DNA from 3 places in the Aquisalimonas sp. APHAB1-3 genome. Region 2 is predicted to be linked to each of the others. Evidence: riboswitches for the same ligand, from Rfam matches in the RefSeq annotation. Region 2 holds a riboswitch; each other region holds the start of a gene.
What was found. A riboswitch is a leader RNA that binds a small molecule or an ion and turns the genes downstream of it on or off. The one in region 2 is predicted to bind cobalamin.
Positions count from the first base shown of each region.

Region 1: linked by a shared signal. The riboswitch ahead of ACNSTU_RS04090 (porin) and the one ahead of ACNSTU_RS08790 (cobalt-precorrin-5B (C(1))-methyltransferase) in region 2 are both predicted to bind cobalamin.
Region 3: linked by a shared signal. The riboswitch ahead of ACNSTU_RS16875 (hypothetical protein) and the one ahead of ACNSTU_RS08790 (cobalt-precorrin-5B (C(1))-methyltransferase) in region 2 are both predicted to bind cobalamin.

Region 1 covers NZ_JBLWFT010000001.1:865,441-872,541, reverse strand. The annotation lists gene ACNSTU_RS04105 (GlxA family transcriptional regulator) at 1-34, shown strand, start outside; gene ACNSTU_RS04100 (zinc-dependent alcohol dehydrogenase family protein) at 54-1,067, opposite strand; gene ACNSTU_RS04095 (alpha/beta fold hydrolase) at 1,114-2,046, opposite strand; cobalamin riboswitch at 2,167-2,420, shown strand; gene ACNSTU_RS04090 (porin) at 2,633-3,787, shown strand; gene ACNSTU_RS04085 (cytochrome c) at 3,802-4,386, shown strand; gene ACNSTU_RS04080 (NAD(P)H-dependent flavin oxidoreductase) at 4,561-5,538, shown strand; gene ACNSTU_RS04075 (winged helix-turn-helix transcriptional regulator) at 5,553-6,248, opposite strand; gene ACNSTU_RS04070 (hypothetical protein) at 6,404-6,751, shown strand; gene ACNSTU_RS04065 (cupin domain-containing protein) at 6,778-7,101, shown strand, end outside.
Region 2 covers NZ_JBLWFT010000004.1:117,757-124,857, reverse strand. The annotation lists gene ACNSTU_RS08800 (ABC transporter permease) at 1-591, opposite strand, end outside; gene ACNSTU_RS08795 (ABC transporter ATP-binding protein) at 588-1,520, opposite strand; gene ACNSTU_RS08790 (cobalt-precorrin-5B (C(1))-methyltransferase) at 1,517-2,620, opposite strand; cobalamin riboswitch at 2,766-2,988, opposite strand; gene ubiG (bifunctional 2-polyprenyl-6-hydroxyphenol methylase/3-demethylubiquinol 3-O-methyltransferase UbiG) at 3,091-3,855, shown strand; gene ACNSTU_RS08780 (SDR family oxidoreductase) at 3,852-4,622, shown strand; gene ACNSTU_RS08775 (hypothetical protein) at 4,624-4,914, opposite strand; gene ACNSTU_RS08770 (MFS transporter) at 5,042-6,283, shown strand; gene ACNSTU_RS08765 (sulfite exporter TauE/SafE family protein) at 6,284-7,009, opposite strand.
Region 3 covers NZ_JBLWFT010000020.1:13,638-20,738, forward strand. The annotation lists gene ACNSTU_RS16855 (alpha/beta fold hydrolase) at 1-204, opposite strand, end outside; gene ACNSTU_RS16860 (hypothetical protein) at 201-698, opposite strand; gene zigA (zinc metallochaperone GTPase ZigA) at 826-2,034, shown strand; gene dctP (TRAP transporter substrate-binding protein DctP) at 2,112-3,155, opposite strand; cobalamin riboswitch at 3,358-3,487, shown strand; gene ACNSTU_RS16875 (hypothetical protein) at 3,621-4,040, shown strand; gene ACNSTU_RS16880 (zinc-dependent alcohol dehydrogenase family protein) at 4,088-5,074, opposite strand; gene ACNSTU_RS16885 (PHA/PHB synthase family protein) at 5,178-6,932, opposite strand; gene ACNSTU_RS16890 (universal stress protein) at 7,097-7,101, shown strand, end outside.

The DNA of each region.
Region 1 (7,101 bases), on a different contig from region 2:
GTTCAGCCGCCTTGCGGCGCCCGGAGGTGTCTGAAAAGACCCCATGACGCCGTTTACGCGGCGGGCGGAACCAGTACGGCGGCTCCCGTCAGGCGGCCCTCGCGGAGGTCGGCCAGGGCCTCGTTTGCGCGTTCCAGCGGGTACGTGGTGATCTCGGTGCGGATGGGGACCTCCGGCGCCAGCGCCAGGAACTCGGTGCCGTCCTGGCGGGTGAGGTTGGCGACCGAGTGGATGCTGCGCTCCTCCCAGAGCAGCCGGTACGGGAACGACGGGATGTCCGACATGTGAATGCCGCCACTCACGACCCGACCACCCGGTCGGACGTGCTCCAGGGCGCGCGGTACCAGGCTGCCGATGGGCGCGAAGAGGATGGCCGCATCCAGCCGCTCCGGCGGCTCGTCGTCCGAGCCGCCCGCCCAGGTCGCGCCCAGCCGGCGCGCGAATCCTTGCGCCTGCTCGTCACCGGGGCGGGTGAACGCATAGATCTGCTGGCCGCGCGACACCGCCAGTTGCGCCAGGATGTGTGCCGCCGCGCCAAAGCCATAGATACCAAGGCGCCGTGGCTCCGCGCCGCCGGCGATACGCCAGGAGCGGTAGCCGATGAGTCCGGCGCACAACAGTGGTGCGGCATCGGCGGGTGCGTAGCCGGAGACAGGGAAGCAGTAGCGGGCATCGGCCACCGTGTACTCGGCGTAACCGCCGTCCAGGGTGTAGCCGGTGAATCGCGCGTTGCCACAGAGGTTCTCCCGCCCCGCTGTACAGGCCTCGCACTTGCCGCAGGTCCAGCCCAGCCAGGGCACTCCGACCTGGTCGCCGGGGCTGAAGGCAGTGACCCCGTCGCCTGTGTCGGTCACTTCGCCGACGATCTCGTGGCCCGGGATGACGGGCAGGCGGGGATCAGGCAGTTCACCATCGACCACGTGAAGATCCGTGCGGCAGACGCCGCAGGCAAGGACGCGCAACTGCACCTGGCCTGGTCCTGGTTCAGGCACCGGGACGTGCTCCTGACGGAGCGGGTCTCCCGCCGAGTGGAGGCGCATGGCCTGCATGGTCTGATGGCGCGTCATGAACCGTATCCAGAGGTTCGCACAGCGTTTTCAGATTAGCAGAGATTCACGGGGCCGGCGCTGATGCCCGGACCGGTTCGGTGGTTGGGTCCAGCAGCGGCAGCAGTTGGCCGGCCCAGATCGAGTCGCGGTAGCGCTCTCGGGACCAGCCCAGATGGCCGACCTTGTCCTCGCCAATGTCCGACGGCCGGATCGCGACCATCCGCACCGGTGCGTTGGGGTAGAACGCGTGCATGGCCTGGATGCCCTTGCGCGACATCATTTCGTCGTCCGTGAACGTGAGCGCGGTGATTGGCACGCGCAGGCGGTCGAACTGGTCGGCCATCGCCTTGCCTTCGGCGCCGACGGCGTAATCGGGGTGCAGGCACCAGCGCCGCCACTGACGCATCACGCCGCCGGGCAGGTCCCCGACAATGCCGAGCCGGTTGCCGGGGAAGTAGCCCAGGGCGGCCAGGGTCACGGGTGCGATTCCATACCACAGCGCCAGCACGCGGCGGCGGGTCGGCGTGGCGTTCCAACGCCAGTAGCCGCTGCCGCAGGCAATGGTGACGGCCTGGTCCAGGCGGTTGGCGCTGGGGATCATGCCCAGGATCTGACCGCCCACGCTGTGGCCGAGCCATGTCAGCGGAGTGCCGGGATAGCGGGCGAGGGCGAACTGCACCGCAGCCTCGCAGTCCTCGGTGGCCCAGTCCGTGACCTGGACGTTGCAGTCGCGCAGGCGGCCGGTCAGGGAGGCGCCGATGCCGAAGTAGTCGAAGGTGATGGCGGTCAGGCCGTGCTCGCAGAGGAAGCGGGCGAAGCGCTCGTAGGCGCGTTGGCTCACACCCATGGCTCCGGCGATGATCACCACCGCGCGCGGTGTCTCCGCCTCGAACACCCGCAGCGCAACAGTGTGGCCGCGGGGCGTGCGGAGGGTGATCGTGGTGGGGCCGTCGGCATCCTGCGTTTCATCGCGGACGTGGTAGAGGGGCTGATCCATGATTCGGTCCGTTTGCTTGGCTACCGTGACCGACTATAGGCCGTCAGGAATTCGCCCGCAATAGATTGGGAAAGAAATCTTGTCATTTGTGTTGGTTTGACCCTCCCACCCCGGTTCGATACCGTCTACCGCTTCTGAGGTGCTTCGGCCGCCAGCCTGGTGGCCGGGGATAATCGGGAAGCCGGTGCGTCGCCATACAGGCGCGACAAGTCCGGCGCTGCTCCCGCAACGGTAAGCGGTTTCATGCCGTCCACCCGGCGCTTGCTCCCGGCAGGCGCCACCCACTGGGCTTCACGGGCCCGGGAAGGGCGTGGATGTGCTGGCAGGTTCTGCCGCCGCAAGCCCGGAGACCGGCCTCGGATGTGTACCGAACGCGCCACGGGAGTTGGGCGGTTCGGGTGAGGTCGTTCCGGCCCGTTCGCCGCGTCTGGAATTGCATTGCCCGACCACTTGCCTGTGGGCCATACGGCCTGTCCAGCCACGGCTGGGTCTCCCTGCGCTTACAACAAGATCGATTCCAACAAAGCCAGTGAGGGCCATGATGCGCGAGAAGAATTCACGACCGGCGTATGCCGGGTGGCCGGCCATGACCGGATTATCCAGTAATGAACTGCCGCGCCGCAGGCGGTCGACCGCCACCGTGAGCGGTGCCGTCGTGTCCGCCATGCTCGCCTGCGGCGTGACCGCGGCCGGCGCCGGGGAGATTCCCCTGGGCAGTGATGGCGACGCCGGCAGCCTGAGCTTCGGCGGGTTGCTGCAGCCGCGTCTGGAGTACGATCGGCGCGACGACGGTGATCATCGAGCGGAGACCTCGCTGCGTCGCGCGTGGCTGGATATCCGGGGCGAACTCCCCGGTTACGGCCTCACGTTCCGCATGCAGACGGACGTGGGCGGCAGCGCCTCCGTGCGCGACCTGTGGCTGCAGTATGCCCTCGGTGAGAGCTGGGGGCTGCGCATGGGGCAGTACACCGCGCCGTTTGCCCTGTCGCGGTCCGTTGGCGGGCCCAATCGCACCTTCACCGAGATCGGTGTGGCGGCCAACAACTTCCAGATTCCCCAAGGGCGGGACACCGGGGTGGGGCTGCTGGGCAGTGCCGCAGACGGACGCTGGGAGGCCAGCGTTAACGTCTTCGATGGTCGCGGTCGTCTGGACAGGCGTGGCGATGACCGACCCTCCACGGACGGCGGTCTCGTGACCACCCGGGCCGCGTTTGCGCCGGTGGGCGCCGTGCCGTCGCACACGTCCACCCTGGGCAATACCCGTCAGCCCGCGGCGCTGTCCTTCGGGGTGGGCGGCATGGCCGCCGCCGACAACCACCTGCGTGACTGGACGCTGGATAGTGACGTCGACACCGAGGATCAGCGCGCCGACTGGGCCACGGGCACCGTCGACGTCGCCGCCAGCCTCGGCCCGGTCACCGGGACGGCCGCCGCGTTCCAGCGCCGCGTCAGCCCGGACGAGGGCAACGGCTACGACGACCAGGGCTGGGAGGCGGAACTGGCGATGGCGCTGCCCGTCGTGGATCAGGAAATCGCGTTGCGCCGTTCGGTGCTGCGGCGGGACGTCAACGACGACCGGCCGGATGCGCCGGAGCGCGGCGGTCAGCGGGAATGGTCCGCCGGCTGGACGGCCTTCCACGATCGCCATGCCTGGAAGACGCAGGTGTTCGCGATCCGCACCCGGGGCGGCGACCAGCCCTCGGACTGGCAGGCCCACGTCCAGCACCAGGTGCATTTCTGACAGGGAGAGCCGACATGACAACAGCACAACGCACACCGCTGGTCCCGCGGCTCGCCGTATCGATTCTGTTCGCCGCCACGCCGGCGCTGCTGGCCGATGGGCACTCCGTGAGCGATCCGGAGGAAGTGGAGATCCGCATGCCCGGCCCCTGGGGGGATTACAGCGAGGCCATGGAGGACCCGGACGCCGTGGATGCCGATGCCGCCTACGTGGGCCACCGCCGCCACCGTATGCAGCTGCTCTCGGGCTACTACCGCTCCCTGGAGATGGCGCTGCGCTATGACGCCCCCGTGGATCCGGAGACCATCGCCAGGCTGGCCGAGGGCCTGGAGCGCCACGCTCAGGATATCCCCGCGCTGTTCGACCGGGAGACGCCCACCGGGGAGGACGAACCCGGCGCATTGGCGCGTATCTGGGAGGAGCAGGAGCAGTTCCAGGAGCACGTGGACAACTTCGCCGCACAGACGCGCGATCTGCAGCGGGCAATGCCCCAGTCCCCGGCCGATGAGAACGACGCCTGGGAGCCGCGTGCTACGGAAGTGCTGAACGGCGTGCGGCACCAGTGTCTTGCCTGCCATGACACCTTCCGCCGTCGCTGAAACATGCATGAGTTGAATGCGATTGAATAGAAACCATGCATTTGTCGTGGCGATGTCCGGCGCCTAGGCTGCTACCATCTCCCGTTGCGCGCAGCGACGCGCGCGACGCTCCGGTCGCACCATTCAGTGCCGGCAGCCCGTGGGCTCGTGCCGGAAAACCGCGTTAGAGGACTTATGAAGACAAAGATCACCGAACTGTTTGGCATTCAGCACCCGATCATCCAGGGCGGCATGCACCACGTCGGCTACGCGGAACTCGCCGCGGCGGTCTCCAACGCGGGCGGCCTGGGCATCATCACGGCGCTGACCCAGCCCAGCCCCGAGGCGCTGGCCGAGGAGATCCGCCGCTGCCGCGAGATGACCGACAAGCCCTTCGGTGTGAACGTGACGTTTCTGCCGTCCGTGAACACCCCGGATTATCCCGGCTACATCAAGGCCATCATCGATGGTGGCGTCAAAGTGGTGGAGACGGCGGGCAACAACCCGCAGCAGGTGCTGCCGGCGCTGCAGGAAGCCGGCGTTAAGGTCATTCACAAGTGCACCTCCGTGCGGCACGCCCTGAAGGCCGAGTCCATCGGCTGCGACGCGGCAAGCGTTGACGGCTTCGAGTGCGGCGGCCATCCGGGCGAAGACGATGTGCCGAACTTCATCCTGCTGCCGCGTGCGGCCGAGGAGCTCACGATCCCGTTCGTGGCCTCCGGCGGCATGGCCAATGGCCGGTCGCTGACGGCGGCGCTGGCCATGGGCGCCGAGGGCATGAACATGGGCACGCGCTTCATCGCCACCAAGGAAGCGCCGGTGCACGACAACGTCAAACAGGCCATCGTTGCCGCCAGCGAGCTGGACACGCGACTGGTCATGCGGCCGCTGCGCAACACCGAGCGTGTGCTCACCAACGACGCCGTAGAGCGGCTGCTGGAGAAGGAGAAACGCCTGGGTGCCGACCTCAAGTTCGAGGACATCATTGATGAGGTCGCCGGCGTCTATCCACGCATCATGAAAGAGGGCGAGATGGAAGCCGGCGCATGGTCCTGTGGCATGGTTGCCGGGCTGATTCATGACATCCCCACGGTGAAGGAGCTCATCGACCGCACCATGGCCGAGTCCGAGGACCTGATCCGCCAGCGTCTGGCGGGCATGCTCAGCGATTGAGGCCGTCCGCGCACTCAGTGTGCCGTCAAGCGGGATTGCTTCATTGCCTCCTCGGCGATGACCGACAGCATGAGCCAGCGGGAGATACTGCGTTCCAGGTTGATGCGACCGTGGGCGCGGATCTCGCCGCTCTCCATCGCGGGCAGCAGCGCGCGCTGCCCGATCCAGACACGCCCCATGACCCGCACGGTGCTGGCAATGTAGAGGTCTACTTCGAAGCCGGGGTCTGACTGGCACAGGTCCACATCGTCATCCTCGATCAACAGCCACCACCGGGACATCTCCCGGGGCGCATCGCTGTAATCGAACTGGAGCACGGTCCGGCCAGGTGGCAGGCTGGCGGTGTCGATGCGCCGCCGCATGTCCCACATCAACACGCCCGCGTCCCAGTCGGGCCCGTCCGGTGCGCTCTCCACCCACTGCCGCCCCCACAGCCCCATGGCGATGATGATCGGCGCCAGGGACTCGCCGCGCTCGGTGAGCCGGTAGGCCCCGCGACCATCGTGGACGATCACGCCGGCACGCATGAGCTCCCGCAGACGCTGAGCGAGGAGTGGGCGCGACATGAGCGGCACACCCCGGTGGATCTCGTTGAAGCCGGATGAGCCGCTGATGAACTCCCGCATGATCAGCGGCGTCCAGCGCGTGGCAAGAATCTCCGACGCCTTGGCGACGGGACAGAACTGCCCGTAACCCTGTTGCGTGGACATGGTCATCCCTCCTCTTTAGCAGTGCATGTTCAGTCTGCATGCGCGCCGGCATCGCCGTCCGGTTCAGTTTCTGAACTGGCGGGGCGCGGGCGGTTTCCTGATGCTGGCTCTGTGGCGCGCCCAAGCGTCCGGAGCATCGATCAAGGAGGTATGCCATGAACATAGCAGCACATCCCGAGACTGGCGCGATCCGCCCCCACAACGCCGGCCCGTCGGCGGTCTGGTCCAGTGGCGGCGCGGCATATGACGAGATCAGCCGCGGCATCCTCGATGCCATCGAACACACCATCAACCGCCTCCGTCCCGCAGCGGACATGCGCATCCTCGACGTGGCCTCGGGGACCGGCTGGGCGGCACGCCGGGAGCGGCTGCAGGCGTTGCTCGGCGACGCCTTCGACGTGCGTGTTGAAGAGGGCACGTCCTATTACCGCGAGCCCAGCGGCGCGGCCGCCTGGCACACCTTTGCCCAGGGCTACGGCCCGGTCCACGGCGTGCGCCGCTGACGCCACCTGACAGAGGAGGAACGGAGATGCGTTACCTTGAACCGAAGAAGAACGCCCGACGGCCGTGGGCCGTCGCCACAGCGCTGGGGTTGACCGCGCTGCTGACCGCCGGCATCGCACAGGCTGAACCGGAGCCCATCGCCGCGGAACCGCTCATGGAGCGAAACGCGTTCCGCAGTGACGTCTCCATCGAGATCACCCAGCAGCTGGACGGCCTGCCGGAGCAGCGTGTCACCCATGGCGATGCGTCCCACGTGACAGTGGTCCGCTTCACCATCCAGCCGGGAGCCGTGTTCCCCTGGCACACCCATCCCGGAACGGTGCTGGTGAACATCACGGAGGGTGAGTTC
Region 2 (7,101 bases):
CTCGTCCAGGCGGCTGACGGGATAGAACAGCCCGCCCAGGTAGATCAGCGGTGTCAGCACGAAGGTGGTGACCACTGAGGTGTGGTCAAAGGTGCGTGCATAGATGCCGTTGATGAGCCCGGCGAAGGAGAACAGCAGCGCGGCGAGCACCGCCATGCCGGCAATGGCCGCCGGGTGGTGGAACTGCAGCCCGGTCAGTGGCAGCGCCAGCGCGGCCACCAGCAGCCCCACCAGCAGTCCGCGCAGTACGCCGCCGGTGACGAAACCGGCAACGATCAGCCACGGTGGCATGGGCGCCACCAGGACCTCCTCAATGTGACGCTGAAGCTTGGCGCCGAAAACCGCCAGGGTCACGTTGCTGTAGGCGTTGGTGACCACTGCCAGCATCACCAGACCGGGCATCAGGAACTCCGTGTAGCCCACGCCGCCGAAGGTGCCGATCTCCCGCCCCACGAGCTGGCCAAGCACCACGAGAAACAGGGCCGCGTTCACCACCGAAGGCAACAGTGTCTGGATCCAGGTGCGCACAACGCGGCGAAGCTGCTTCACGACCATGCCGCGATAGGCATTCCAGTAGAGCGCCGCTGTCATGCCGGTGCCTCCTGCCGTCCGCGCAGGCGCTCCAGGAACAGCTGCTCCAGCCGATTGCTCTTGTTACGCAGACTGGTCACCTGCACCCCCGCTTCGGTGAGCGACGCGAACAGGGTGTTGAGATGCCGGCCTCTGGGCACGTCCACCTCCAGGGTGCGCGCATCCACGGCGCGGACCGTGACGCCATCGAGACGGAGCGGTTCCGGGCAATCGACGGCCAGATCCAGTACCAGGGTGTCGTGGTCCATCCCCTGCAACAGGGCTCCGGGGCCGCCGCGGGCGATGAGGCGACCGTCGTCGATGAAGGCGAGATCGTCGCAAAGCTGCTCCGCCTCCTCCAGGTAGTGTGTGGTCAGCAGCACCGTGGTGCCGGCGGCGTTCAGCCGCTGCAGCACGGCCCAGAGGTCGTGGCGAGCCGCAACATCCACACCGGCGGTGGGCTCGTCCAGCACCAGCAGCCGCGGCTCGTGCGCCAGGGCACGGGCGATCATGAGCCGCCGCTTGAGGCCGCCGGACAGCCCCCAGGCGGTCTGCCGTGCGCGATCGGCCAGCCCCATCAGGGACAGGACGGCATCGGTGCGCTGCCGTGCGCGGCGCGGCGACAACCCGTAGTAGGCCGCCTGGGTGGCGACGATCTCGGCCACCGGTTCAAAGCTGTTGAAGTTCACCTCCTGGGGGACCAGGCCGATGAGCCGCCGCGCGGCAACCGGCTCCCGTGCCAGATCGTGGCCGAACACGCGCACCGTGCCCTGTTCCAGCCGCACCAGCGAGGTCAGCAGGCCGATCAGCGTGGTCTTGCCGGCCCCGTTGGGGCCGAGCAGGCCAAAGAAACAGCCAGCATCCACCGTGAGATCCACGCCCGCGAGACCGGTGCGACCGCTGGCGTAGTGTTTGGTCAGGCCTTCCAGCGCGATTGCCGGCGCGCTCATGCCGCCACCCCCGTGGTCGCCGTACCCACCAGACGACCGCCCCGATCCACCGCGCAGACGTCCAGCATGACGGCATCGGGCAGCGTGCGCCGGGCCTGATCATAGGCGCGGGCACAGATGCGGTCCGCCAGGGGAATCCCTGCGCTCTGGCACAGGGACAGGGCCTCGATGCTGGTATTGCAGGCGGTCATGCGCATGCGCAGGTGGGTATCGGCGCCCAGAGCGGCCGCTTCGCCGGCGAGGCGGTCAAGGTCGATGGCGCACTTGCGGCTGTGGGTATCGGCGTGGCCGGCGGCGAACTTGCTGAGCTTGCCGAAGCCGCCGGCCAGGGTGACCCGTGGCACCGGATGGCGTTTGATGTACTTGAGCACGCCACCGATCAGGTCGCCCATCTCGATCAGCGCCATGTCACCAAGGCGGTAGCGGGCACGAGCCATGGCCTCGCTGGAGCCACCGGTACAGCAGGCGATGTGGGTGATGCCGTTGGCGCGGGCCACGTCGATGGACTGGTGAATGGAGGCGATATAGGCAGCGCACGAGAACGGTCGCACGATTCCGGTGGTGCCCAGGATCGACAGCCCGCCCTGAATGCCGAGACGTCCGTTCATGGTGCGCTCGGCGATGCGCTCGCCATTGTCGACACCCACGAAGACCGAGAATCCGCCCCGGTAATCGAGGGCGGCGGCACACTCGAGGAGATGATCGGTCATCATGCGCCGGGGCACCGGGTTGATGGCCGGCTCGCCCACCGCGACGGGCAGACCGGAGCGGGTGACAACCCCCACGCCAGCGCCGGCATGGAACGTGAGCCCCGCCTCCCTGCGCGGCTCGGCATGCGCCCACACCCGGGCTCCGTGGGTGGCATCGGGATCATCCCCCCCGTCCTTGATGACCCCCGCCTCCGCGCCATCCCCGGTGCGCCGGAGATCATTCAGGACCAGCTCGACGCGCTTGCCCTTGGGCAGGACGACTGTCTGGCGCTCGCCCACGTGATCCCCCAGCGCCAGACGGGCGGCCGCGGTCGCCGCGGCCGTCGCGCACACCCCGGTGGTGAGACCGGTGCGCAAGGGACCGCCGCCGTCACGGCTTTCCGGGCGCATGGAGGGCGCGCCGGTGGCTGATTGTGGCTGCTGCGTGTCGGTCACGTCTCGCGGTCCCTCGTCAGATGATCGCGCGACGGGTGCAGAGGCTGGGTGGGTACCGATCAGCGGGACAGGTGTTCACCACCCGGTTCCGCCGCACCCCGCGGCACCAGGGAATTCAGGCCGGTCTCCGGGCTGGTGGTGTAGGGTCCTTCCCCGGCGGATCGCCTTCCCGACGCACCCGTGCGGGCGTCGTCAGTGGCCTGTGATCCGGTCGTCACCACTTACCGTTGCGGGGGCAGCGCCGGCCTTGCACGCGACGCGTGCGCACCGGCTTCCCGATTATCCCCAATTGCACGCGGGGCACCTGAAGCTGGCTGTACCTTATGGGACCCCCTTGGGGTGGTCAACCGGAGACAAATGAACTGAATTGATACAGACTCTATGCAACACCTAACCATCATCAATGAGCCTACGGGTAGGATGACATGACCGGGAACGACGCACAGGACCGGACGGTGGATCCGGACGAACTGGCGCGCTATCGCGCGCTGGCGGCGATGTGGTGGCAGTCCGATGGCAAGCTGTGGCCCCTCCATGTGCTGAACACGCTGCGAACCGGCTACATCCGTGACCGGCTGGCGGAGCAGTATGATCGTGACCCGGCCGAGCCGGCACCACTCGCCGGTCTGCGCATGCTCGACATCGGCTGCGGCGGCGGGCTGCTCAGCGAGGCCATGGCCAGGCTCGGGGCCACGGTTCACGGGGTGGACGTGTCCGACAGCAACATCCGGGTCGCCCGCCTGCACGCCCGCGAACAGGGTCTGGACATCACGTACGAGACTGCCACGGCCGAGGCGCTGGCCGGGCGCGGCGCCCGCTACGACGTGGTGCTGAACATGGAGGTGGTAGAGCACGTGGCCGACCTGCCGGCGTTCATGGCCGCCGTGAACCGTCTGGTGGCGCCGGGCGGCCACACCTTCGTGGCCACCATCAACCGCAATGCGATCTCCTTTGTCGTGGCCATCGTGGGCGCGGAGTACATCTTCCGGCTGCTTCCAAAAGGCACGCACCAGTGGTCCCGGTTTCCCACCCCCGCCGAAATCGAGACACTCATGGAACGGGACGGCATCACGACGATTCAGCGTACCGGCGTCAAGGTCAATCCATTGACGCGGCGCATGTGGCTGTCACCCTCGGAGAGCGTCAACTACATGCTGCTGGCCAGGCGCCAAGGAGAGGGGGAGACATGAGTGACGAGCCACAGCCCGTCGCCCTGGTAACGGGAGGGGCCCAGGGCATCGGCCTTGGCGTGTCGCGCAAACTGCTGTCGTCGGGGTGGCGCGTGTCGGTCATCGATCTGGACGGCGAGGCGCTGGCGGCACTGGACGATGAGTGCCGGGACGACCAGCGGCTGTTCACGGTGCAGGCGGACGTCGCCGACGAGGCGGCCGTGGAAAGCGCCGTGGATGCCACGCTGGTGCACTATGGCCAACTCGACGGTCTGGTGAACAACGCCGGTGTCGCCGACCCGCTGAGCGGACCGGTTGAGGCGCTGGCCCTGAAGGACTGGCAGCGCTGGCTGGACGTCAACCTGACCGGCACCTTCCTGTTCAGCAAGCACTGCACGCCGCACCTGGCGGCGCGCCGGGGTGCCATCGTCAACATCGCCTCCACCCGGGCGCTGCAGTCTGAGCCCGACAGCGAGGCCTATGCCGCGAGCAAGGGGGGTGTGCTGGCGCTCACCCACGCGCTGGCGGTGAGCCTGTCCGGACGGGTTCGCGTCAACGCCGTCAGCCCGGGATGGATTGCGGTTGAGGATCACCGCAAGCCGGGCCTGCGCGAACCCTCGACCCTCACGGCAGCCGACCACGCCCAGCACCCCGCCGGTCGCGTGGGCCGCCCGGAGGACGTCGCGAACCTCTGCACCTTCCTGCTATCGAGCGCAGCCGGGTTCATCACCGGCGAGAACATGGTCGTCGACGGCGGCATGACACGGCGGATGCAATACGCGGACTAGTTCACCGGCCCTCGGTCCTGTGCCCCGACTCCGAGGCGTCGGCCTCGGGGCGCGCTTCGATGATGCGCGCCTGGCGGCCGTCCACATCCACATCCAGCCGATAGACGCCGGGCTGCAGCACCTCGGCATCCAGCACGGATTCGGCAACCTCCTGCTCAGCGTCCGGAAGGGGCTCTCCGTCCGCGGTCTCGAAGCGGACATCGTCCGCGGCCATTACCGCCACGGCGAGCGATAACCCCGCTGCTGCCACCACCAATGGGCCCAGGCCGGGCCTCGGTCGACCTGCTCTCATTTCACGCTCCTTCCGGATAAGGCACATCAGGACCTGCCATCAATAGCCCACTGACCGCTCCCGTGTCCGCGCGTTCAGATTTCCTGATATGGTCGGCTCACCAATAACAACGAAGAGGCCGCCTGCCGTGGACACCACTACCCGCCCCAACGCCGTGCTTACCGTACTGTGCGGCGCGTTCACGGGACTGGTCGTGATCGTCTTCGCCCGCCTGGCCTTTGGCGTGCTGCTGCCGCCCATGCGTGCCGACCTGGGGCTCACCTACCAGCAGGCAGGCACGCTCGGCACGGTCACCGCGCTGGGTTACCTGCTGTTCGTGCTCGCTGGCGGCGCCGCCGCCGCTCGCTGGGGGCCGCGCCGGGCCGTGGTGTTCGGCCTGATCACGGTGGGGATCGGTTTTGCGGGGCTCAGCGTTGCCACGGCCTACCCGGCATTGCTCGCACTCAAGGCGCTGCTCGGCTTTGGCACCGCCTTCAGTTTCGCCCCCATGGTCTCACTGCTGGCCGCATGGTATCCGGCGAAGCGCGGCTTCGTCATCGGCTGCATGTCGGCGGGCATCGGCGTTGGGACACTGCTGATCGGCTTTCTGGTGCCCTGGCTGCAGACACTCTTCGGCGACGCCGCCTGGCGGGTGAGCTGGGGGCTGTTCGCGGCGGCGGCCGCCGCCGTGGCCACCCTGGTCATCATCGTGGTGCGGGATCCACCGGGGTCACGCATCGCGGCCGGGGAACGGCCGCCCTCCGCGGAGAAGTGGCTGATCTACCGCCACCCGCGCATGCTCATCGTCGGCAGCGTCTACGGGCTGATCGGACTGACCTACATCGTGCAGGCGGTCTTCATGGTCAGCTTCGTGGTGGAATCGGGCCACCCGGAACGGACCGCCGGCCAGCTGCTCGCGATGATGGGGCTGCTGTCGGTGGCCGCAGGGCCCGCCTGGGGCATGCTCTCGGACCACTGGGGCCGCGGCAACGCGCTGCTGACGGCCATGGTCCTGGTGACCATCGCCACCATGCTGCCGCTCATCGACCAGACCCTGCTCATGTTCTTTCTCCATTACCTGATCATGGGCTGCGCCGTGAACGGCTCGTTCGCCCTGATCCAGGCAAGCAGTACCGATCAGGTGGCGCCCCGGTACATCCCCATCGCCTTCAGCTTCTCGACCCTGGTGTTCGCCGCCGGCCAGTTCGTGGGGCCGGCCATTGCCGGGTGGCTGATCGAGACCACGGGCGATTTCCGCGCCGCGTTCCTGTTCACCACGGCCGGGTTGATCGTGGGTTGCATCCTGACCGCATGGATCCGCCGCTTCCCCCGCGAACTGGCCGTGGGCGGCCCACCGCAGAGCGAGGCATCGACGGCCCGAGACGGCTGATCACAGCGCGCTGATGATGGCGCCAACGGCGGCCGCGGCCGAGACGCCCAGCAGCGCCGGGCGCAGCCAGTCGCGATCGAGCCAGCGCGCAACGCGGCCGGAGCCCAGAAAGCCGAGCGCAATGGCTGGCAGCAGGCTGATCCCCATGACCAGCTCCGCGAGCCCGAAGTGGCCGGCCAGGGCCAGGGCGGTGAGCACGATCAAGCCACCGGGGACGAACACCGCAGACAGCGTGCCGCGCAGCCGCGCACCGGAGAAGTGCTGAAACGCCAGGGCCAGGGGCGGGCCACCTATGGATGTGGTGGTCGCCATCAGCCCGGCAAGCCCCCCGGCCCCGAACAGGTGCGGCGGACGCGGGCTGGCGACCCCGCCGGCCAGGCTCAGGACCACGGCCAGCAGCACCAGCGACCCGAACACCAGCCCCAGCATGTCCTGCGCGATGACACCAAGGACCAGACCGCCAAGGGCGGCGCCGGGTACCTGGCCGACCACCGCCCAGCCGGCGTCGGGGAAATGCACGGCGCGCCAGTCCCGCATGAGTATCAGCACCGGCAGGCACATCCCCGCCACCACCATGGCCCCGGGGATCAGTGCCGGCTGGATCAGATACAGCAGTGGCGCGCCGACCATTCCGAGCCCGAAACCGATTGCGCCCTGCAGCAGCGACCCGGCCAGAATCACGGCGCTGGCCAGCGCCCACTCACCAAGGCTCAGTGGTAACTCCACCCTTGCTCCCTGGATTCAGCCAACGAAGCGCCGGAGTCTACCGGGGTTCGGCCCCGGCGGCGATGCCGCCGGGCGCAACCGGCGGTGCTGGT
Region 3 (7,101 bases), on a different contig from region 2:
CGACAGGAACAGGTCGTAATCCCGGGCCAGGCGGCTCAGCATCGCCTCGTACACCAGGCCACACATCCCGTTCCCGTGGATGAAGTGGATGACAGGGCGGCCGCTGGGGGGCGAATGCCAGCCACGCACGGCGAAGCCGTCCCCCGTGTGGTGCTCCCACGGCACGAGCTGATCCCGCAGCGACGGTGATCCACTGCCGGTCATGCGTCAGCCTCCCCCGGCGCGGAGGCGAGCCCGTACTCCTCGACGCCGAACCGCTCCTCGTCGCGGCGCAGACCGAGCCAGACGGTGTCGTCGCACTCCTGCAGGACCTCTTCCACCGCGTCAGCGGGCAACCACAGCACCTGCGCTTCCACGCCGGCGGCGCGCTCCACGGTGGTCCGCCAGTCTGCATCGCGGCCGGGGTCACACCCGGGCGCGAACAGGGCGCCGACATCGCCTTCGCGCAGCCCGTTGCTCACCAGACAGAGGCCGTGGCCGACCTGCAGATGCAGCCCCGCGGGGATCGCGTCCAGCGCGATGTGCTCCAGCGGCGGCAAGGCACCGGAGGGTGGCTTTGGTGCCCCCGTGATGCGGTAACGGTTCTCGAGCATCTGATCCGGGGTGGGATGATGCCGATCGCTTGCCAGAGCGTGGTCGAGCAGCGCGCGCACATGCGCCTGTTCGAACGGCAGCCAGGTCCAGTCAGTGGTGGTCATGATGTGGTTCTGCATCTCGCCGGGGTTCGGATCGGGAGTCTAACAGGACACCCGACTCCAGTGGTCACTCCGGTTATGTTATATGATAACATTCCAGATTCTTTCATCACCTTCAGGGAGGACCCCCATGGAACGCCTGCCCGTTACCGTTTTGTCCGGCTTTCTGGGCGCCGGCAAGACGTCGCTGCTCAACCATGTGCTGCATGCGCCTCATGGCAAACGCATCGCCGTGATCGTCAACGACATGTCCGAGGTGAACATCGACGCCAGCCTGGTGCGCGGCGATCGGCCGCACCTGGAGCGCGCCGACGAAAAGCTGGTGGAGATGAGCAACGGCTGCATCTGCTGCACCCTGCGCGAGGATCTGCTGGTGGAGATCAACCGCCTTGCCGCCGAACAGCGATTCGACTACCTGCTGATCGAGTCCACGGGCATCTCGGAGCCGCTGCCAGTGGCGGAAACATTCACGTTCCGTGACGAGAACGGGCGCAGCCTCTCGGACATGGCCCGCCTGGACACCATGGTCACGGTGATCGATGCCGCCAATTTCCTGCGGGACTACGCGTCCCAGGATCAGCTGGGCGACCGCGGCGAACAGGCGGGCGATGACGATGAACGCACGGTGGTGGACCTGCTGGTCGACCAGGTGGAGTTCTGTGATGTGCTGGTCGTGAACAAGACCGACCGGGTCACCCGCAGCGAACGTGAGCGCCTCACCGGCATTCTCCGGAGTCTCAATCCGCGCGCCCGCATCGTGGACTGCCAGTACGGCCAGGTTGCCCTGGACGCCGTTCTCGACACGGGCCTGTTCGACTTCGAGCAGGCGGCGCGCGCCCCCGGCTGGCTAATGGAGCTGCGCGGCGAGCACACGCCGGAGACCGAGGAATACGGCATCAGCAGCTTCGTCTACCGCGCACGGCGCCCGTTTCATCCGCGTCGCTTCTGGGATCTGATCCATTCCGAATGGCCCGGAGTGATCCGCTCGAAGGGCCACTTCTGGCTGGCCTCGCGGCACGATCTGGTGGGCAACTGGTCCCAGGCCGGCCCGGCCGCCGAGCACGGTGCAGCCGGGGTTTGGTGGGCGGCAGCGCCGGAAGGCGCCTGGCCCGACGATCCGGAAGCCACCGCATTCATCCGCGAACGCTGGCAGGAACCCCATGGGGACCGCCAGCAGGAGCTGGTGCTGATCGGCATCGACATGGATCGCGACGCGCTGACGGCCCGGCTCGACGCCTGCCTGCTCACGGATTCGGAGCTGGCGGGCGGCCCGCAGGCCTGGCGGCGCATGGAGGACCCGTTCCCGGCCTGGGGCCTCACAGAGCCGGAACCCGCCTGAAGGCTGCGACTACCTGCCATCCGGGGACGACACCCCCGGAGTGGCAGGTTCCGGCCTGCTTCAGGGAGCGGACCGCCTCAATCCTCGTCGAGGTGGCCAAGATCCTGAAGGAACTCGCGCAGCATGGCCACGGCTTCCGCCGCCTCGTCACTCTCGGCGGCGACATTGTCCCAGTGGGCCTCGGAGGTCTCTACCAGACGCTCGTGGACATCATCCGGCAAGGGGTTCAGCTCCACCCCGTCCTCGGCAAGCACGCGCTGCTTGGTCATCTCCTCGTGATAGATGTACTCGTTGGTGCGCTCCCAGTAGTGCTCCTCCAGAGTATCCATGAGAATGGCATGGATGTCTTCGGGGAGCGCCTCTACGGCCTCCTCGTTAAATATGAACGTGTCGTCGCTGATGCTGAGCGGCGGCTCCACGTGATAGGGCGCGACCTCGTAGAGGCTCATGCTGTCGGCACCCTGGTACGCTCCCCAGTGTCCGCCATCCACTACACCGGTGGAGAGGGCCTGATAAAGCTCTTCGCCGGGCACGTACTGGGCCGCGGCTCCTGCCTCCGAGAGCACGGTCTCACTGAGCCCCGACGTGGCGATGCGCGCACCCTCGAAATCCTCCATGGACTCGATGGGCTCGCTGAGCACGATCTCCTGGGTGAGCATCTTGTCCGGGTGGTAGAAAACACCGTACTCGGACGCCTCCTCGCGGATCATCTCCTCGAATCCCAGGTGGCGATAGAAGTACACCGCTTCCCAAACCTCCTGGAATGAGAACGGCAGCCCAGCGGCAACGCTGGCCAGGGACAGGCGGTCCTGGAGGAAAAACGGCGACGTGGTCCCCATCTCGACGATGCCACGCTCGACGGCCGCCCAGATCTCGTCGGTGCCGAACAGCTGCCCGGCTTCGTAGAGTTCCAGTTCCAGCCGGCCGTCGGTGCGCTCGTAGAGCTGATCCCGCAGTTTCTCGAGACTGGCTTCGTAGGAGGTACTGGCACTGGGCCAGTGCGACTGAACACGCCAGGTGATGGTCTCGTCGTCGGCTGTCGCCCCGGCATGCGGCAACGCCAGGCCAAGGCCGATCATCACGCTCACGCTCCACTTTCCCATGGCTACTGTACTGCTCATGTTTCTCCTCCCCGGGGTTGCCCCCCCTGTTATGGCTCTTGCAGGCCGGCCCTGCGGGTTGACCTGCTTTCGACCGTAGAGATGGCCCATCGGAGGGGTCAATCATCAAACCCATGAAATCGTCTCATCGCCCACCATGCACGCAGTGCATGAATGTGTTCCGGCCGCTATTGCACGGATCCACACCAACCTATATCTTGGGCCCGTCTTCAAAAGAACCACCACATCGTGATGGTTCAGCGGGGAACACCGGTGAGAGTCCGGGGCTGTCGCGCAACGGTATGGCGGATGCATTCGCCGAGCCCGAATACCGCGGAAGACGTTTACGGGAGCCTCGCGCCAAGGTTCTCCGGCAACGGTGCACACCACCTCCGGATACCCGCGAAGGCTTCTCCAGCCGCGATGCCCGCCCGGCCACCCGGCGCGTCGGCATCACACAATCAGGGATGTTCGGAGGAGCCCGACATGCAGACGATTACACCCCATTACGCAACAGCCACCCCTGCGTTCGACGGACACCACGCACTGGTTCTGCGGACCCGTCTCGATCCACTGCTGCGCCGGGTTCTTCACGGGCTGGGCGCCCGTGTCGAGCCGCTGGAGTGGCGCGGATTCATCGGCCCGGCCGTGGACCGCATCGGCGGACCTGCGGCGCACAACGCACCGGACCACCTGGACGCGGACGGTGCGGAAGCACTGATCGAACTGCTGCAGCGCATGGAATCCCGTGGCGGCGCCCCGCGCTGGGTGCACCACATGCTGAACAGCTATCGCGCCGGGGCACTGCTGGAGCGCGACGGCACGCTGGAACTCGGGGATTCAACCACGCCGTCCTGGCTGCTGGGGGAGGTGCTGCGACTGCCAGGGCGCCAGCGCGTGGCGTGAACGGTCAGTCAACGGGGCGCGGCGCAATCCGCCCCGCCCCGGACGGATCAGACCGCGGGCGTGACCAGCACCTTGCCAGTCCGCTCACCGGAGGCGGCCTCGGCCACGGCCGCCTTGATGTCGGCGACGTCGAAGCGGGCGTGGACGCGGGCCGAAAGCTGCCCGGAGGCAATCATGCCGGCCAATTCCCCGTAGAGCCCCTGCTGCTGTTCGCGTGTGGCGTGCTGGAACCAGCGGGCAAGCCAGAAGCCCTTCACGCTCAGGTTGCGGAATACCAGGTGCCGCGGCGCCACCATGCAGGGATCGCCGCTCATCATGCCGTAATTGACCAGGGTTGCATCGTCGCTGAGGGCCGATGCCAGATGGTCCGTGGCCGATCCACCCACGGCGTCGATCCCCAATCGCACCGGGGCATGGCCGCTGGCCTCGGCAACACGCTCGGCCAGGTCCGGCCCATCCACCAGGACGATCTCGGCACCCTGCTCCTGCAATGGTGTCACCGCCGATGCGCGCCGCACCACGTTGACCGTCTTCAGGCCACGGAGCTTCGCCAGGGTAATCAGGTAGCCACCGACACCGGAGTTGGCGGCGTTCTGGATCAGCCACTCTCCCGGCTGCAAATCCACGAACTCACTCATGAGCAGTGACGCGGTGGGTGGATTGACGGTCATCATCGCCAGCTGTTCCGGGTCGGCGTCGTCGGGCAGCGGTACCAGCTTGCGGGCCGGTGCCAGCACGTGGGTTGCCCAAGAACCACAGCCGACCGGCAGCAGCACGGTCTGCCCCCTGCTGAAGCCGTCCACGCCCTCTCCGCACTGGACCACCCGCCCGACGCCCTCGTTGCCGCCCACCGCCGGCAGAGGTGGCAGCATGCCGTACTCGCCGGTGAGCGTGAGCACGTCGGACGGATTGATCGGCGCCGCGACCACCTCCATGAGCACTTCGCCGGCACCGGGGGTGGGGGTCTCCCGTTCCACCGCGTCGATGACGTCCTGGGGCACCGGACCGCGGTGTTCGTAGATCGCCTGCAGCATCACCATACTCCTTGCTCGTGTACATGGGCTGAATACGCCGGCGTATGGTACACCCCGGGCGCGCTTCCACGCTCCCGGGTTCGAACACGGATTCGAGCGCAGCCTATTTCAGAAACACGTACTGCCCAGGCGCGTCTTCCATGGGGACGATGCCCTGACCGGGCGCCCCGAGCTCCGGCGGTTTGCGCCGGTTGCCGGAACGCGCCCGCAGCCACTCCCGCCACTCGGGCCACCAGGACCCGTCCTGCACCGGCACCTGCTGCACGAATGCGTCGGCGTGCATGAGCAGCTCGTCCGGCTGATGGGTGTTGACCCGGTACCGGCGTCGCGGGTGCTGCGGCGGGCTCACGATCCCGGCGTTATGCCCGCCGTTGGTCAGCAGGAACGTCACCGGGCTCCGGGCCAACCGATTGATCTTGTAGACGGACGTCCACGGTGCCACGTGGTCCCGCTCAGTGCCCACCACGAAGAACGGTGCGCCCACGTCGGCCAGGTGGACGACTTCCCCGTCCACCTCGAACAGGCCGTCGGCGAACTCGTTATCCAGATACAACCGTTGCAAGTACTCGCTGTGCATCCCATAAGGCATGCGGGTGGCATCCGCATTCCAGGCCATGAGGTCATTCATGGGCATGCGCTCGCCGCGCAGATACTGATTTATGGACGCAGACCACACCAGGTCCTGTGAGCGCAGCAGCTGGAATGCACCGGTCATCTGTTTGCCGTCCAGATGACCGGTTTCCCACATGATGTCATCCAGGAAAGTGACCTGGCTGTCGTCGATGAAAAGCCCCAGCTCCCCCGGCTCCCGGAAGTCCGCCTGGGCGGCGAACAGGGTGAGCGTGGCCAGCCGCTCATCCCGCTGGCGGGCCATGGCCGCAGCGGCAATCATCAGCAGCGTGCCGCCCAGGCAATACCCCACGCCATGCACGCGCTGGCCAGGCACAACCGCACTGATGGCATCCAGCGCCGCCATCAAACCAAGTCGCCGGTAATCGTCAAAGCTGAGATCGCGGTCGGCGGCATCCGGGTTCTTCCAGGAGATGGCGAAGACCGTGTACCCCTCCTCCACCAGGTAGCGAATCAGCGAGTTCTCAGGGCTGAGGTCGAGAATGTAGTACTTCATGATCCACGCCGGCACCACCAGAATGGGCTCCGGATGGACAGTCTTCGTCCCAGGCTCGTACTGGATCAGTTCCATGAGCCGGTTCCGGTAAATCACTTTCCCGGGCGTCACGGCCACGTTATCGCCCGGCTGATACGTCTCCGCTCCTGCCGGTGGCGCACCGCTCAGTGCACGCTGGAAGTCCTCGCGCAGGTGCTCGGCCCCTCGCAGCAGATTCGCACCGCCCTCCTCCATCGTCTGCCGCAGCAGCTCCGGGTTGGAGAACAGGTAATTGCTTGGCGAGAACACGTCCAGGATCTGCCGGCCAACGAAATTGACCACCTCCTCGTGGTGGGGCGTGACACCGCGCACCCCGGTGGTGGCGTTGTGCCACCACTGCTGGGTGAGCAGAAACGACTGATGGATGATATTGAACGGCCACTGCTGCCATTCGGGCGCGTCGAAACGGTGATCATTTGGAAGGGGGTCGATGCAGGGCACCGCGCCGCCACGCTGGCTTTGGCTGGCGTAGAGCGCCAGCCGCGACGCCTTGCGCAGGACCTTGTCCACCAGCTGCGACTGCTTGCCCGGTGCACTGGCCAGGTGCAGTGCCCAGTCCAGGTAGGCCAGCTGCAAAGCGGCCGGCGAAAGCCCCATGGTGGCGCGGCCGATGGCCGCTCGCACCAGACGATCGATCGGGGGAGGCGCATCGGGCGGATTGATGTCCTGAGTCGGTACGGTACTTCTGGGCATGCTTCCTCCCGGCACGGGGCAACGGAGTGACGCCCTCCATTGAACACCCTCCCCGCTGCCAGTCAGTTGATCCGGATCAAGACCAACGCCTCGCGCGCGGCGCACAGTATGAACAGTCGCCCGGATTTTCACCGGCCGCATCATCGCACCCAGGAGGACCCGACATGAC